Regions from separate parts of the Serratia sp. DFXYC6 genome, predicted to be linked through region 4. Evidence: predicted binding sites of a transcription regulator. Region 4 holds the regulator's gene; each other region holds the start of a gene.
What was found. Region 4 encodes PurR, which represses purine synthesis genes. Its sites were predicted from a motif close to CANGCAAACGTTTGCNTG; they were not measured.
Positions count from the first base shown of each region.

Region 1: the regulator PurR is predicted to act here: its motif matches at 2,574-2,591, upstream of purM (phosphoribosylformylglycinamidine cyclo-ligase).
Region 2: the regulator PurR is predicted to act here: its motif matches at 2,404-2,421, upstream of tusA (sulfurtransferase TusA).
Region 3: the regulator PurR is predicted to act here: its motif matches at 2,350-2,367, upstream of purL (phosphoribosylformylglycinamidine synthase).

Region 1 is NZ_JBXUNV010000001.1:262,349-266,660, forward strand. It holds gene speG (spermidine N1-acetyltransferase) at 148-699, opposite strand; gene purN (phosphoribosylglycinamide formyltransferase) at 813-1,451, opposite strand; gene purM (phosphoribosylformylglycinamidine cyclo-ligase) at 1,451-2,488, opposite strand; gene upp (uracil phosphoribosyltransferase) at 2,744-3,370, shown strand; gene uraA (uracil permease) at 3,447-4,312, shown strand, end outside.
Region 2 is NZ_JBXUNV010000005.1:244,821-249,132, forward strand. It holds gene glpC (anaerobic glycerol-3-phosphate dehydrogenase subunit GlpC) at 1-474, shown strand, start outside; gene AC2CGQ_RS22155 (DcrB family lipoprotein) at 509-1,072, opposite strand; gene AC2CGQ_RS22160 (GNAT family N-acetyltransferase) at 1,153-1,587, opposite strand; gene AC2CGQ_RS22165 (7-cyano-7-deazaguanine/7-aminomethyl-7-deazaguanine transporter) at 1,629-2,288, opposite strand; gene tusA (sulfurtransferase TusA) at 2,509-2,754, shown strand; gene AC2CGQ_RS22175 (zinc/cadmium/mercury/lead-transporting ATPase) at 2,835-4,312, opposite strand, start outside.
Region 3 is NZ_JBXUNV010000001.1:90,877-95,188, reverse strand. It holds gene purL (phosphoribosylformylglycinamidine synthase) at 1-2,255, opposite strand, end outside; gene mltF (membrane-bound lytic murein transglycosylase MltF) at 2,534-3,994, shown strand; gene tadA (tRNA adenosine(34) deaminase TadA) at 3,995-4,312, opposite strand, start outside.
Region 4 is NZ_JBXUNV010000001.1:1,734,626-1,738,937, reverse strand. It holds gene punC (purine nucleoside transporter PunC) at 1-475, opposite strand, end outside; gene punR (DNA-binding transcriptional activator PunR) at 599-1,543, shown strand; gene purR (HTH-type transcriptional repressor PurR) at 1,540-2,565, opposite strand; gene cydH (cytochrome bd-I oxidase subunit CydH) at 2,890-2,979, shown strand; gene sodB (superoxide dismutase [Fe]) at 3,044-3,622, opposite strand; gene AC2CGQ_RS08380 (C40 family peptidase) at 3,822-4,312, opposite strand, start outside.

The DNA of each region.
Region 1 (4,312 bases), 1.5 Mb from region 4:
TTTCGATTAATTATCTTGAGGAATATTATTTATTTTCGTATTCATCAGGTTGTTTCCTGACGATAAAATAGCATGCCTTAATACTAGTCGCTTATTTGCCAATAAAAAACCCGCCTGGGCGGGTTTTCACTTTTTTCTCGCTAAGCGTCACTTTACCAGCGGCTTCTCATTGGGCGTTTTGAACTTCGCCAGATATTGCGGCTGGAAGATGCACATGCGCAGCACGGTGCGGTATTCGCCGTTGACGAAGAACTCGTCGATCAGCTCGCCTTCCACGTTGAAGCCCAGCTTGCTGTAGATGTGGATCGCCTTCGGGTTCTCCTTGTCGACGATCAGGTACAGTTTGTACAGGTTCAGCACCGAGAAGCCGTAGTCCATCGCCAGCCGGGCGGCGGTGCTGGCGTAGCCTTTGCCCTGATGGGCGGGATCGATGATGATCTGGAATTCTGCGCGGCGGTGGATGTGATCGATCTCCACCAGTTCCACCAAGCCGACCTTGGCGCCTTCGTGCTCGATGATAAAGCGGCGCTCGCTCTGATCGTGGATGTGTTTGTCGTAGAGATCGGAAAGTTCGACAAAGGCTTCATAGGGTTCTTCAAACCAATAGCGCATAACGCTGGCGTTGTTGTCCATCTGGTGGACGAACGACAGATCGTCCCGTTCCAATGGGCGTAATCTGACGCTGGCAGTGCTGGACATGTGGGCTCCTCTGTGCCGTGAAATTGTGCAAAGTATAACTTCACAGAATGGATGAAGGCGAAAAAAAACGGCGCCGCGTGGGCGCCGTTTAGGCAAGGTTCAGGCTGCGCGCATCAGTCGGCGGCGTGCCCCTGCTCAGGCAGGCGTTCGCCGTCCAGCCAGGCGGCGCCGTCGCGCATCGCCAGGCGGCCGTCGACGAACCAGCTCACCACCAGCGGATAGATCGTGTGTTCCTGGGTTTGCACCCGTTCAACCACGTCATCCTCTTCATCGTCAGCGAAAATCGGCACCTTGGCCTGCAAGATCACCGGGCCGCCGTCGAGCTGTTCGGTCACGAAGTGCACCGAGGTGCCGTGTTCGCTGTCGCCGTTGTCGATGGCCTGACGATGCGTATGCAGCCCCGGGTATTTCGGCAGCAGGGAAGGGTGAATGTTCAGCATGCGACCGGCATAGCGCTGCACGAACTGCGGGCTGAGGATGCGCATGTAGCCGGCCAGCACCACCAGATCGGGCTGATGTTGGTCGATGGCGTCCGCCAGCGCGGCGTCGAACGCCGTGCGATCGGCGTAAGCCTTGGCATCCAGCGCCTGGGCGGCGATGCCCGCCGCTTCGGCGCGCTGCAGGCCGTAAGCCTGCGCCTTGTTGCTGAATACCGCCACGATCTCGGCGGCGATGCGGCCCTGCTGGCAGGCGTCAATCAGGGCCTGGAGATTGCTCCCCTGGCCGGAGACCAACACCACGATCTTTTTCATCAGTTGATGACCACTTGTTGTTCGTCGGAAGAGGCAGTCAGTTTACCGATTTTCCACGCTTTTTCACCTGCCGCGGTCAGCAGCGCGATGGCCGCTTCCACTTCGGCTTCCGGCAGGGCGATGACCATGCCTACGCCGCAGTTGAAGGTGCGGTACATTTCATGACGGCTGACGTTGCCGGCCTGCTGCAGCCAGGTGAACACCGCCGGCCACTGCCAGCTGGCTTCGTCGATCACCGCCTGCATGCCTTCCGGCAGCACGCGTGGAATATTTTCCCAGAAGCCGCCGCCGGTGAGGTGAGCGATGGCGTGGACGTCCACCTTCTCGATCAGCTCCAGCACGGACTTCACGTAAATTTTGGTCGGCGCCAGCAGGTGGTCGGCCAGCGGTTTGCCTTCCAGCTGGGTGGCGGTCGGATCGGTGTTGCTCACTTCCAGGATCTTGCGCACCAGCGAGTAGCCGTTGGAGTGCGGGCCGGAAGCGCCCAGGGCGATCAGCGCATCGCCGGACTGCACTTTGCTACCGTCGATGATCTCGGATTTTTCGACTACGCCGACGCAGAAACCGGCCACGTCGTAATCTTCGCCGTGGTACATGCCCGGCATTTCAGCGGTTTCGCCGCCCACCAACGCACAGCCGGACTGCTTGCAGCCTTCGGCGATGCCGGTGATCACGCTGGCCGCAGTGTCTACGTCCAGTTTGCCGGTGGCGTAGTAGTCGAGGAAGAACAGCGGCTCGGCGCCCTGAACCACCAGATCGTTGACGCACATCGCCACCAGATCGATGCCGATGGTGTCGTGGCGTTTCAGATCCATCGCCAGACGCAGCTTGGTGCCCACGCCGTCGGTACCGGAAACCAGCACCGGCTCGCGGTATTTCTGCGGCAACGCACACAGGGCGCCAAACCCGCCCAGACCGCCCATCACTTCCGGGCGACGGGTCTGTTTAACTACACCTTTGATGCGATCTACCAATGCGTTGCCTGCATCGATATCGACACCTGCGTCTTTATAGCTGAGAGAGGTTTTGTCGGTCACTGCGCGATTCCCCACGACGGTTTGCGGTTTGAAAACTGTGCTTCCGATGTTGATTCCGGAATAAGGCGCGGCAATTCTAACAGCGCAGGCAAACGTTTGCGAGCGGCTTGTGAACCGGCTCTGCTTTTTCGTCATCTATACTGATATTCAAACTTTTGTTGATCCCGATCGGGCTATTGTGGGTGGCGCGGCGAAAAAAAGGAGGTATAATCCCGCGATTTTTTTGGCCGCAACCACCTTAATAGGAGAAAAATGATGAAGATCGTTGAGGTGAAACACCCGCTGGTAAAACACAAGCTTGGCCTGATGCGCGAAAATGACATCAGCACCAAACGCTTCCGTGAGCTGGCCTCAGAAGTGGGTAGTTTACTGACCTATGAAGCGACCGCCGATCTGGAGACGGAAAAAGTCACCATCGAAGGCTGGTGCGGGCCAGTTGAAGTGGACCAGATCAAAGGGAAAAAGATTACCGTAGTACCAATCCTGCGTGCCGGTCTGGGCATGATGGAAGGGGTGCTGGAGCACGTGCCGAGCGCGCGCATCAGCGTGGTGGGCGTATACCGCGACGAAGAAACCCTGGAGCCGGTGCCGTATTTCCAGAAGCTGGTTTCCAACATCGAAGAGCGCATGGCGCTGGTCGTCGACCCGATGCTGGCCACCGGCGGTTCGATGATCGCCACTATCGATCTGCTGAAGAAAGCCGGCTGTCACAGCATCAAGGTGCTGGTTCTGGTCGCGGCGCCGGAAGGCATCGCCGCACTGGAGAAAGCGCACCCGGACGTTGAACTGTACACCGCTTCCATCGATCAGTGTCTGAACGACAAGGGCTACATCGTGCCTGGCCTGGGCGATGCGGGCGACAAGATATTTGGTACCAAGTAAACATTTGAGCCGACTTAATGAGTCGGCTTTTTTTTGACTAAAACCTATAAAACCAATAAACCGAGGAAAAACACACATGACCCGTCGCGCCATCGGCGTCAGCGAGCGCCCGCCGCTGCTCCAGACCATTCCGCTCAGCTTCCAGCACCTGTTCGCCATGTTTGGTGCCACCGTGCTGGTGCCTATCCTGTTCAAGATCAACCCGGCGACCGTGCTGCTGTTCAACGGCATCGGCACGCTGCTGTATCTGTTCATCTGTAAAGGCAAGATCCCGGCCTACCTCGGTTCCAGCTTCGCGTTTATCTCGCCGGTGCTGCTGCTGTTGCCGCTCGGTTATGAAGTGGCGTTAGGCGGTTTCATCATGTGCGGCGTGCTGTTCTGTCTGGTGGCGCTGATCGTGAAAAAGGCCGGCACCGGCTGGCTGGATGTGATGTTCCCGCCGGCGGCGATGGGGGCGATCGTCGCCGTCATTGGCCTGGAGTTGGCGGGCGTGGCGGCCAATATGGCGGGGCTGCTGCCGGATGAAGGCGCCAGCGCCGACTCGACCACCATCACCATTTCGCTGGTGACGCTGGCGGTCACGGTGCTCGGTTCAGTGCTGTTCCGCGGCTTCCTGGCGATTATCCCGATCCTGATCGGCGTGCTGGTGGGCTATGCGTTGTCATTCTTCATGGGCGTGGTGGATTTGACTCCGATCCGCGAGGCGCACTGGTTCGCGCTGCCGACCTTCTACACCCCGCGCTTTGAGTGGTTCGCCATCTTCACCATTCTGCCGGCGGCGCTGGTGGTGATCGCCGAGCACGTCGGCCACCTGGTGGTGACCGCCAACATTGTGAAAAAAGACCTGATCCGCGATCCGGGCCTGCACCGCTCGATGTTCGCCAACGGCATCTCGACGGTATTCTCCGGCTTCTTCGGCTCCACGCCGAACACCACCTACGG
Region 2 (4,312 bases), on a different contig from region 4:
ACTTCGTCGAGCTGCACCTTCACCCTGCGTGACGAATACCCTCATCTGCTGGACGTGGACACCACTGCGGTGCGCGAGCGGGTGGAGCTGGCGACGCGCTATCTCTATCGTCTGATCAATCAGGGGCGCAGCCTGCCGCTCAAGCGCACGCCGCTGCGGGTGGCTTATCACACGCCTTGCCATATGGAGAAGATGGGCTGGACCGCCTACACCCTGGAGCTGCTGCGGCAGATACCGGGGCTGGAGCTGGTGGTGCTGGATTCGCAGTGCTGCGGCATCGCCGGCACCTACGGGTTCAAATCGGAGAACTACGCCACGTCGCAGGGTATCGGCGCACCGCTGTTCCGGCAGATAGAAGAGAGCGGGGTGGATCTGGTGGTGACCGACTGCGAGACCTGCAAATGGCAGATAGAAATGTCCACCAGCAAACGCTGCGAACATCCGATCACCCTGCTGGCGCAGGCGCTGGCATAAAGCGAAAGGGCCGGCAAGCCGGCCCTTTGTGGGATTACTGCTTCAGCTTCAGGGTGGAGATGATGCCTTCGGCTTCGGTCTGCGCCTGCTGCTGATTGTCCGCCGGCAGCGTTACCTGAATGGTCAGCATGTTGTTGTTCAGCGAGCCGATCAGGACGGAAGAATAGGCTTTCTCGCCGCCGCTGGTGATGATGCTGTCCAGCTGACGCAGCGGTACACCGTTGACGTCGAGCGCTTTGTTGGTGATCACCTGCAGGTTGGCGTCACGCGCGCGTTGGGTATTCTCCAGGCGCTTGGCCAGGGTCTCCAGGCTGTCGGCGGTCTTGTCACCCAGGATCACAATCACCGCGCGCTGGCCGGTGCTGTCTGCGTAAACATGCATGTTGTTGGCCTGGTTGCCCAGCTTGCCGCTCTGATCCGCCATGCCGACAGGCAGGGTGAACGCCAGTTTACCGTCCAGCAGGCTCACCTGCTGCCCGGCCGGCGCGCTGGCCGCCGCGCCGTCCGTTGCCGCCTTGGTGTCTTTGGTTTCGCCGTCGCAGGCCGCGAGGCCAAGCGCCAGCAGGCTGATACCCATCAATTTCGCTACTTTACGCATCGGGCTTCCTTCTTCCTTTCCGGTAGGGATTCACTGTCGTATCGCAACCTATTCCAGGTTGAAATGCAAGGCAGATGTTGTCACAAGTTTTTTTCCAGTAATAGCCGATAATCAGCCACTTCGCCTTTCTTTTCCAGCTGAACAATCTGATAGTGGTGGGCGATCAGCATCGTCAGCATGGCGCGGAACCGGTTACGGGTTTTGACCGTCAGTTGGCGATAGCCCTGCGCCCGCGCCCAGCGCTCTTGTTCGGCCAACAAGGCCTGCGCCACGCCGTGGCGACGAAATGCCGGCAACACGCCGCCCAGCCAGCTGTAAAACACCGTTTCCTGCCGTTGATAACCGAGTTTGAAACCGGCCGGTTGCCCGGCTATCTCGGCGATCAACAGGCTGGCGGGGGCGGCGCCGATGCGCCGCTGCAGATCGGCCAGGCTATGCAGGCCGCCGAATTCAGGGATGCGTTGGTAAAGGCGGTGGATGTCTTCAAGCGTGGCGGTGCGGACGATTGGGGTCATGAGCGGCCTCCAAAGGATAGGGCCGCCCAGAATAACACGACTCAGCCCGGCTGCAGGCCGCCGCTGCGCGCCGCGATGCGTTTGAGCAGCATGTTCAGCAACACGCCGTACATCGGCAGGAAGAACAGCAGGCAGATCATCACCTTGAAGCTGTAATCCACCAGCGCGATCTCCACCCAGTTGTTGGCCATGAAGGGATCGCTGCTCTTATAAAAGGCGATGAAGAAGAACGCCAGCGTATCGCTGATGTTGCCGAGGAACATCGCCGCCGCCGGCGCCACCCACCAGGCGCTGCGTTGACGCAGGCGGTTGAAGACGTGTACGTCGAGGATCTGGCCGAGCACATAGGCCATAAAGCTGGCGACGGCGATGCGCGCCACGAACAGGTTAAAACTGTTCAGCGCCGCAAAGCCCTGCCATTCTCCCTGATAGGTGACGGTGGAGATCACATAAGAGATGAACAGCGCCGGCACCATCACCGCCAGGATGATGCGCCGCGCCAGCGGCGCGCCGAAGATGCGCACGGTCAGATCGGTCGCCAAGAAGATAAACGGGAAAGTAAAGGCGCCCCAGGTGGTATGGAAGCCGAAAACGGTGATCGGCAGCTGCACCAGGTAGTTGCTGGAGGTAATGATGGCGATATGAAACAGCGAAAGCCAGACCAACGCGGTAAAGCGCTGCTGTGCGGTAAACGAATACATGTTGTAGCCTTTTTAGCAGTGGGGTGAGGGAACCCAGTGTGTCTTGTCAAAACAGCAAAAAACGCTGCGCGGCGGCATGATACGCGTTTGCGCAACCAATGCAATGGTTAAATTTAACGCAAACGTTAACGCATCTTGCGCAGAAAAACTACCGGCGTAAACTAGGCGCTAATGAGATGCGGCGAGCGTTCGCCGATCGTTTTTGAACGAGAAAAATTGCATGACTGACTTATTTGCCCAGGCAGACCAGACGCTCGACGCGCTGGGGCTGCGCTGTCCGGAACCGGTGATGATGGTGCGCAAAACCGTGCGCCATATGGACAACGGCGAAACGCTGCTGATTATCGCCGACGATCCGGCCACCACCCGCGATATCCCGGGGTTCTGCCGCTTTATGGAGCATACGCTGGTGGCGCAGGAGACCGAACAGGTGCCATACCGTTATCTGTTACGTAAAGGCGTCTAACGGCGGCGCGGCCGAGTTAAAAGTTCCCTCCCCCAAATGACAACGGGCGCGGTATGCCGCGCCCGTGTTTGTTTCAGAGCTTAGCTGCGCTTTCTCAATAGCCGCAGCGCGTTGGCGGTGACCAGCGCGGTGGCGCCGGAGTCAGCCAGCACCGCCAGCCACAAACCGGTCAGCCCCAGCAGGCTGGTGATCAGGAAGACCCCCTTCAACCCCAGCGCGATGGTGATGTTTTGCCGGATATTGGCGTGGGTGGCGCGCGAGATGCGGATCATCTCCGCGACGCCCACCAGCCGATTGTGGGTCAGGGCGGCGTCGGCGGTTTCCAGCGCCACGTCGGTGCCGCTGCCCATGGCGATGCCGATGCTGGAGGCTTTCATCGCCGGGGCGTCGTTGATGCCGTCGCCGATCATCGCCGTCGGGCGCAGTTCGCTCAGCTCGGTGACTGCGCTGACCTTATCTTCCGGCAGCAGACCGGCGCGATAGTCGAGGCCCAGCTCGCCGGCGATCGCGGCGGCGGCGCGCGGGTTGTCGCCGGTCAGCATCACGCCGCGAATGCCCAGCGCGTTCAGTTCGGCTATCGCCTGCTTGGCGTCGCCGCGCAGCGTATCGCGCAGCGCCAGCAAGCCGATGGGCGCGCCGTCTTCCAGCACCACCACCGCCGTTTTGCCGGCGTTTTCCAGCTTGTCTACCTGGCTCTGCCATTGGGCGTCGAGCAGGCCCGGCGCCAGCTTGCCCGGCGCGCTGATCAGCACGGTCTTGCCGTCCACGATCCCTTCCACGCCGACGCCGGCCAGCGCGCGGCGCGCCTGCGCCAGCGGCAACTCAGCCCCGCTTGCGGCGGCGCGGTTGATGATCGCCTGCGCCAGCGGGTGATGTGAACCGGCTTCCACCGCGGCGGCAAGCTGCAGCAGCCGCTGTTCGGTGAGCGCGCCGATCGGCAGCACGTCGGTCACCGTCGGCTTGCCTTCGGTCAGGGTGCCGGTTTTATCGAAGGCGATGGTTTGGATCTGGCCCAGTTGCTCCAGCGCCGCGCCGCCTTTAATCAGCGCGCCGCGCCGCGTGGCGGCCGCCAGTCCGGATGTGATGGCCGCCGGCGTTGAGATCACCAGCGCACATGGGCAGCCGATCAGCAGCAGCGTCAGGCCGCGATAGATCCAGGTATCCCACGGCTGCGAGAACAGCAGCGGTGGCACCAGGATCACCGCGACGGCCAGCAGCATAATGGCCGGGGTGTAATAGCGGCTGAAGCGATCGAGGAAGCGTTCGATCGGCGCGCGGCGCTCTTCGGCCTCTTCAATCAGCTGCAGGATGCGGTCGATGGCGTTTTTGCCGGGCTCGGATATCACCTTCATCTGCGCCGCCTGATCGACGGACAGGCTGCCGGCGGCCACTTTCTCCCCCTGTTGGCGCTCGACCGGCACCGATTCGCCGGTCAGGGCGCTTTCATCGAAGCTGGCGAACGGATTGAGCAGCTCGGCGTCGGCCGGCAGGCGCCCACCGGGCGCGATTTCAATCACGTCGCCGGGGCGCAGGCTGGCGACCGGCACGCGTTTGCGTT
Region 3 (4,312 bases), 1.6 Mb from region 4:
AGGCCGGCGTCTTCGCCCGGGTGGCCGGCGGCGGCCATCCAGTTGGCGGACAGCTTCACGCGCTTCAGGCTGCCGATTTCCGTGGCAGCCAGGTTGGTCAGCGCTTCCCCGACCGCCAGGCGGCCGGAGGCGGCGAAGTCCAGCAGCGCCACCGGCGCGCGTTCGCCGATCGACATCGCCTCGCCGTAATAGCTGTCCAGGCTGGCGGTGGTGACCGCGCAGTCGGCCACCGGGATCTGCCACGGGCCGACCATTTGGTCACGCGCCACCATGCCGGTGACGGTGCGGTCGCCGATGGTGATCAGGAAGGTTTTCTCCGCGACGGCCGGCAGATGCAGCACGCGCTTCACCGCGTCGGCCAGCGTGATGTCCCCACGCTGCACCGCCTGGCCCTGCGCCTGCAGACGGGTGACGTCGCGGGTCATCTTCGGCGTTTTGCCGAGCAGCACGTCCAGCGGCATGTCGATCGGTTGGTTGTCGAAGTGGCGGTCGTTCAGCGTCAGGTGCTGCTCTTCGGTCGCTTCACCGATCACCGCATAAGGCGCGCGCTCGCGGCGGCAGATCTCGTCGAACTGCGCCATCTGCGCCGGGGCGATCGCCATCACGTAACGTTCCTGCGATTCGTTGCACCACACTTCCAGCGGGCTCATGCCCGGCTCGTCGTTGAGGATGTCGCGCAGTTCGAAGCGGCCGCCGCGGCCGCCGTCGCTCACCAGCTCCGGCATGGCGTTGGACAGGCCGCCGGCGCCGACGTCATGGATAAACAGGATCGGGTTCTGGTCGCCCAGCTGCCAGCAGCGGTCGATCACTTCCTGACAGCGGCGTTCCATTTCCGGGTTGTCGCGCTGCACCGACGCGAAGTCCAGATCGGCATCGGACTGGCCGGACGCCATCGAGGACGCCGCGCCGCCGCCCAGGCCGATATTCATCGCCGGGCCGCCCAGCACCACCAGCTTGGCGCCGACGGTGATTTCCCCTTTCTGCACGTGATCGGCGCGGATGTTGCCGATGCCGCCCGCCAGCATGATCGGTTTGTGGTAGCCGCGCAGCTCGACGCCGTTATGGCTGTTGACGCGCTCTTCATAGGTGCGGAAGTAGCCCAGCAGCGCCGGACGGCCGAATTCGTTGTTGAACGCCGCGCCGCCCAGCGGGCCTTCGGTCATGATGTCCAGCGCGGTGACGATGCGTTCCGGTTTGCCGAAGTCCTGCTCCCACGGCTGTTCAAAGCCGGGAATGCGCAGGTTGGACACCGAGAAGCCCACCAGGCCGGCCTTCGGCTTGGCGCCGCGGCCGGTGGCGCCCTCGTCGCGGATCTCGCCGCCGGAGCCGGTCGCGGCGCCCGGCCACGGCGAAATCGCCGTCGGGTGGTTGTGAGTTTCCACCTTCATCAGGATGTGCGCGTCTTCCTGATGATAATCGTACGTGCCGTTCTCCGGCGCGGCGAAGAAGCGGCCGACCTGCGAACCTTCCATCACGGCGGCGTTGTCTTTATACGCCGACAGCACGTAGTCCGGCGTCTGCTCATAGGTGTTTTTGATCATCTTGAACAGCGATTTAGGCTGCTGCTCGCCGTCGATGATCCAGTCGGCGTTGAAAATCTTGTGGCGGCAGTGCTCAGAGTTGGCCTGCGCGAACATATAGAGTTCGATATCCGTCGGGTTGCGCCCCAAACCGGTAAAGGCATTCAGCAGGTAGTCGATCTCGTCCTGCGCCAGCGCCAGGCCGAGCCGGACGTTGGCTTGCTCCAGCGCAGCGCGCCCTGCGCCCAGCACGTCGACCGACTGATACGGCGCCGGCTGATGGTGCGCGAACAGCTGTTCAGCCTGTTGCAGCTCGCTGAAGACGGTTTCCATCATGCGATCGTGCAACAGTGCGGCGAGCTGGCGCCACTGGGTTTCCGTCAGCTCGGGCGCCTTGACGTAGAACGCCAGGCCGCGCTCCAGGCGCAGCACCTGTTGCAAGCCGCAGTTGCGGGCGATGTCGGTGGCTTTGGAAGACCAGGGAGAAATGGTGCCCGGACGCGGCGTAACCAGCAACAACCGGCCTTCGGGAGCGTGTTCGGCGAGAGAAGGACCGTACTTGAGCAGACGCTGAAGCTTGGCGTGTTCTTCGGCACTTAGCGGTGCGCTGACATCGGCAAAGTGGACGTACTCGGCGTAGATATCACTGACGGGCAGGTGAGCGTCCTGGCAGCGGGACAGCAGTTTGGTAATGCGAAAAGCCGATAAAGCGGGCGAACCACGCAGAATTTCCATAATCAAAGTTCTCTCGTCTTCGAAGCGAAGGATAAGACGCTTCATTGGGCGCAACAGGGGAAAACGCGCGTCATTATAGAGAATCCTCGGCGCCGACGAAACCGTTTGCGTAGGGATTATTGATAAAAGCATGCCGCACCGTCGAATTGTCATAACGTGTCAATAAAGTTGCACACTGGCGTTTTGTTGCGCAAAATGCCCCCCGCACTGGTGATTTAACCATGAGAAAAGTCGCGGTTGTCGTCGCCGGTGTACCTGTGCCACCACTGGATAACTATTTGAAACGTCTTAAAATAAACTACATCCTCATCGGCGTTGTCACTCTGCTTCTGGCTCTCGCGCTGTGGCCCAACATCACCTGGCGCAGCGGCCAGGGCGGGCAACTCCAGGAGATCATTTCCCGCGGCGAGTTGCGTATCAGCACGCTGAATTCACCGCTGACCTATTTCAACACCAAGCAAGGGCCGGGTGGGCTCGACTATGAACTGGCCAAGCGCTTCGCCAACTACCTCGGGGTGAAGCTGGTGGTGATCCCCCATCAGAACATCAATGACCTGTTCGACGATCTGGACGACGACGACGCCGACCTGCTGGCGGCGGGCCTGATCTACAACCAGGAGCGCCTCAGCCGCGCGCGCACCGGCCCGGCCTACTACTCCGTTTCCCAACAGCTGGTGTACCGGCTGGGCACCCCGCGGCCGAAAAGCTTCGCCGACATCAAAGGCAAGCTGGCGGTCGCCTCCGGTTCCGCGCACGTCAGCACGCTAAAACAGCTCAAGCAGGATAAATACCCGGATCTCGCCTGGGAGTCCTCCAGCGATCTCACCTCCAAAGAGCTGCTGGAACGGGTTGCCGACGGCAAGCTGGATTACACCCTCGGCGATTCGGTGACCATCGCGCTGCTGCAGCGCATCCATCCGCAGCTGGCGGTGGCGTTCGACGTCACCGACGAAGAGCCGGTCACCTGGTACCTGAAACGCGACGGCGACGACAGCCTGTACGCGGCGATGCTGGATTTCTACAGCCAGATGGTGGACGACGGCACCCTGGCGCGGCTGGAAGAGAAATACCTCGGCCACGTCGGCAGCTTCGACTATGTGGACACCAAAACCTTCCTGTCGGCCATCGATTCGGTGCTGCCCAACTTCCGCCCGCTGTTCGAGAAGCACGCCAACGAGATCGACTGGAAGCTGCTGGCGGCCATCGCCTATCAGGAATCGCACTGGAATCCGCAGGCCACCTCACCCACCGGCGTGCGCGGCCTGATGATGCTGACCCGCGCCACCGCCGACGGCCTGGGGGTCAACGATCGCCTCGATCCGGAAGAGAGCATTCAGGGCGGCGCCCTTTACCTGCAGCGGCTGATGGCCAAGGTGCCGGACAGCGTGCCGGAAGACGAGCGCATCTGGTTCTCGCTGGCGGCCTACAACATGGGATGGGGCCATATGCTGGACGCGCGCAAGCTGACCAAGACGCAAAAAGGCAACCCGGACAGCTGGGTCGACGTCAAACAACGCCTGCCGATGCTCAGCCAAAAGCGCTACTACCCGCAGCTGACCTACGGCTATGCGCGCGGGCGTGAAGCCTACAACTATGTAGAAAACATCCGCCGCTATCAGGTCAGCCTGGTGGGCTATCTGCAGGAAAAAGAGAGAAAGGCGGCGCAGGCGGCCGCCGAGCAGGAAGCGTTGGGGAAAGGCTACCCGACGGTGATGCCGGAACTGGCGCTCAACTACTGATTATTCCGGCTTATCCGCCGCCCGCTGCGCCAGCCTGAGCGCTTTTTTCTGTTCGCGGCGCAGGCGGAAGAAATTGCTCAGGGTGGCGGCGCATTCGTCCGCCAGCACGCCTGAGACGATCTCCACCTGATGATTCATGCCCGGATGGCGCAGAATGTCCACCAGCGAACCGGCCGCGCCGGTTTTCTCGTCGGCGGCGCCGTACACCAACCGGCGGATGCGGCTGTGCACCATCGCGCCGGCGCACATCACGCAGGGCTCCAGCGTGACGTACAGCGTGGCGTTCAGCAGGCGATAGTTTTGCAGCACCGCGCCGCC
Region 4 (4,312 bases):
AGCTGGCGTGGTTCAGCAGCCAGGCGCCAAGCAGCGGCGCCAGCGCTGGTGACAGCGCCACCAGCGGCATGATGGTGGCGAACACGCGGTTGGCCTGGCCTTCGCGATAGCGGTCGACCACCAGCGCTTGCCAGATGGCGGTGGCGGAACAGACGCCGACGGCCTGAATAAAGCGCAGTATCCAGAGCTGCACGGCATTTTCTACCCACAGCATGCCCAGGCAGCCGAGCGCGAACAGCGTCAGGCCAATCAATAATACCGGTTTGCGGCCCAGTCGGTCGGAGAGGGGCCCCCACAGCAGTTGCGCGAAGGCGAAGCCGGCCAGAAAGATGCTCAGGCTGGCGCTGACCGCGCCGGCGGAAATTTGCAGTTCCTCCCGCATGGCGCCGAAGGCGGGCAGGTACATATCGGTCGCCAGATAACCCAGCATGCTCAGGCCGGCGAGGTAGAACATAAAGCCAAAAGAATTTCGCATGGTATTTCTCGTTAATATTTTAGTGTCGCAGGTTTTTAGCGCCGGCCAGTGTATCCGGCTGGATCTCTGCTTGTGAAACGGTAATATTTGCAAAGTGCTGTTAAAAAAATTGAAGGCAAAGCGATGTGGTCTGAATATTCTCTTGAAGTTGTTGACGCGGTCGCGCGCACCGGCAGTTTCAGCGCGGCGGCGCAGGAGCTGCACCGGGTGCCGTCGGCGGTGAGCTATACCGTGCGGCAACTGGAACAATGGCTTGCGGTGCCGCTGTTTGAGCGGCGTCACCGTGATGTGGAGTTGACGCCGGCCGGCGCGCTGTTTATCAAGGATGCGAGAGTTGTTATCAAAAAAATGCTCGACACCCGTCGCCACTGTCAGCAGGTGGCCAACGGGTGGCGCGGCCAGCTGAATATCGCAGTCGACATCATCGTCAAACCCCAGCGCAGCCGCCAGCTGGTGCTGGATTTCTACCGCCATTTCCCCGATGTTGAACTGATGCTGCAACCCGAAGTGTTCAACGGCGTTTGGGATGCGTTGGTGGACGGCAGGGTGGACATGGCGATCGGCGCCACGCGCGCGGTGCCGGTCGGCGGCGGCTTTGCCTTCCGCGATATGGGCTACATGAACTGGCTGTGCGTAGTCAGCCCACAGCATCCGCTGGCGCAGCTGGCAGGGCCGTTAAATGACGATCGGTTGAGGCCGTACCCTGCGCTTTGTCTGGAAGACACCTCGCGCAATCTGCCCAAGCGCGTCACCTGGACGCTGGATAACCAGCGGCGGCTGGTGGTGCCGGACTGGACATCGGCGCTCGACTGTCTGTGCGCCGGGCTGTGCGTCGGCATGATGCCGGCGCATCGGGCGCTGCCGCTGGTGCAGCGCGGTGAGCTGAAGGCGTTGCAGCTGCAGCAGCCGTTTCCCGCCAGCCCTTGCTGCCTGACCTGGCAGCAGGATAAACCGTCGCCGGCGATGAGTTGGCTGCTGGCGTATCTGGGCGATGGCGAGACGCTGAATCAGGAGTGGCTGAGCGAGGCGGCGCCGGAAGCCGTGCAGGCTTCCGGCTCAGGGGATTAGCGGCGGTAGTCGATGAACGGACCGTCGGCGACCGAACGGCGTTCCACCAGCTTCGGATGCACTTCGATCACCTGCGATTCTTCGCGCTTGCTGATGATGCGATCCAGCAGCATGGTGAAGGCCATTTCTCCCAGGCGCTCTTTAGGCTGGTGAATGGTGGTCAGCGCTGGAGTGAAGTAGCGGGCGTTGCGCACGTTGTCATAGCCGATCACGGAAATATCCTGCGGCACTCGCAGCCCCAGCTCATCAGCGGCGCAGATGGCGCCCATCGCCATGATGTCGCCGCCGCAAAATACCGCGGTCGGCCGCTGTTTTTGCGACAGGATTTGGTGCATCGCCTTGTAGCCGGACTCCGGCTCGAAGTCACCCTGGACGATCCACTCTTCGCGAATGTCGATATGCGCTTCCTGCAGCGCCTTCATAAAGCCCTGATGACGGCCGCCGCCGGTGTTGCGCGACAGCTGGCCCGGGATGGCGCCGATATCGCGGTGACCGCGCTCGATCAGGTAACGGCCGGCCAGATAGCCGCCTTCGAACGCGTTATCGATGATGGTGTCGGTGAAGTCGCCGCGCGCAGCGCCCCAGTCCATCACCACCATCGGGATATTACGGTAGTCCTCCAGCATGCCCAGCAGTTGATCCGGGTATTCGGAACACATGACCAGCAGGCCGTCGACGCGCTTTTGCGCCAGCATCGCCAGGTAGGCGCGCTGCTTGTCCAGATTGTTGTGCGAGTTGCACAGGATCAGGGTGTAACCTTTGCTGTAGCAGCTGTTTTCCACCGCCTCGATCACTTCGGCAAAATAGGGCGCTTCGCTCGAGGTGGCCAGCAGACCGATAGACTTGGTGTGATTGACTTTCAGGCTGCGCGCCACGGCGCTCGGCGAGTAGTGCAGCTCTTTGATCGCGGCCCACACGGCCGCTTTGGTCTCTTCGGCGACGAAACGAGTCTTATTGATGACGTGCGAAACGGTGGTGGTGGAAACGCCCGCGCGTTTGGCCACATCTTTAATCGTTGCCATGTAAGGAATGACTCCTGAACTCACATGTTTACAGCATGTAAGTGTGATGTTAATCGTTTGCCTACGTAGATCCTTCTCCAGAGAAGCGAAAACTGAGTTTTTAGTGTGTTGAAGTCTTCAGCGCTTAATCAGGAGGGGCATGGATGCCGGTACGCAGTTGTGAACTGCGAATTTTGTCGCATATTGAACAAAAGTGGAAGAGGTAATCGAGATTATAAACCGGGAAATGATAACAAGATTTTATCGGCGAACTGTGGGAAAATGATTTGACGTACTAATTGTGCGCCTTTTATCCTTAGGAAAGCCCATTTTAAAGGAGTTGTCATGGATACCGATCTGAAGATGTCTCTGTTCACTACCGTCGGCGCGTTGGCGATGATCATCGCTTTCAGCTTTGTCGCCGCGTTGAACTGATCTCCCGCCGGTTTTAAAAAAGGCGCAGCCTGGCTGCGCCTCGTCACTTCGGCAAGGCCTGCGTTTACGCCAGGTTTTCCGCCGCAAATTTCCAGTTGACCAACGCCCAGAAGTTTTCCAGGTATTTTGGACGCGCATTGCGGTAATCGATGTAATACGCGTGTTCCCACACGTCAACGGTCAGCAGCGGTTTATCTTCACCGGTCAGCGGAGTTGCCGCGTTGGAGGTGTTGACGATCGCCAGCGCACCGTCTGGTTTTTTCACCAGCCAGGTCCAGCCGGCGCCGAAGTTTTTCACGGCGGCATCGGTGAACTGCTCTTTGAACGCAGCGAAAGAGCCGAAGGATTTGACGATCGCCGCCGCCAGTTCGCCCTGCGGTTCACCGCCGCCCTGTGGCGACAGGCAGTGCCAGTAGAAGGTGTGGTTCCACACCTGCGCGGCGTTGTTGAACACGCCGCCGTTGGAGGTCTTGATGATCTCTTCGAGCGATTTGCCCTCGAACTCGCTGCCTTTCACCAGGTTGTTCAGGTTAACCACGTAGGTATTGTGGTGTTTGCCGTAGTGGTATTCCAGGGTCTCGGCGGAGATGTGCGGCTCGAGCGCGTTTTTCTCATACGGTAATGCAGGTAATTCAAACGACATTGCTTCCTCCTTTACAGCGCCACTTTCTTCCCGCCCAGGCGGGAGCCAGATGGGCCGTTTTTTATTGTGGTCATTCAATCTTAACAATTTTCATCATAAAAAACAGGAGGAAAAGCGAGAAATGCGCGTGGGGGAGTGCGATGGGCGATAGCTTGAGCAGGCGGTTGCGACCGGGGCCGCAACCGCGCAGAACAGGGAATTAACGGATGGTTTTCGGCGTCACTACGCGGCGTGCGCCGATGTAATGGTTTTGCCAATAATCGTTGTCGAGCTGGCTGATGCGGATCTCTTCGCCGGTGCGCGGCGACTGGATGAATTTGCCGTTGCCGAGATAGACGCCGACATGGTCCGCCACGCCGCGGTTGTTGATGCGGAAGAACACCAAATCGCCGCTTTCCAGTTCGCTTTTCTTGATCGGCGCCGCGTCGCGAAGGTGATACATTTCGTTGGCGGTGCGCGGCATCTTGATTTTCACCACGTCCTTATAGGCGTAATAGATAAGGCCGCTGCAGTCGAAGCCGGTGCGCGGCGAGCTGCCGCCCCAGCGGTAAGGCTTGCCCATCTGATCCATCAGCTTGGCCATCGCGGTCTGTTTGGCATGCTGGTAACGTTTTTTGTGCGCCGGGCTGAGTTTTAACGGCTTTTCTTCACGCGCCAGTTTGGCGGTGGCCATACCGGCGTCGCGGTGGC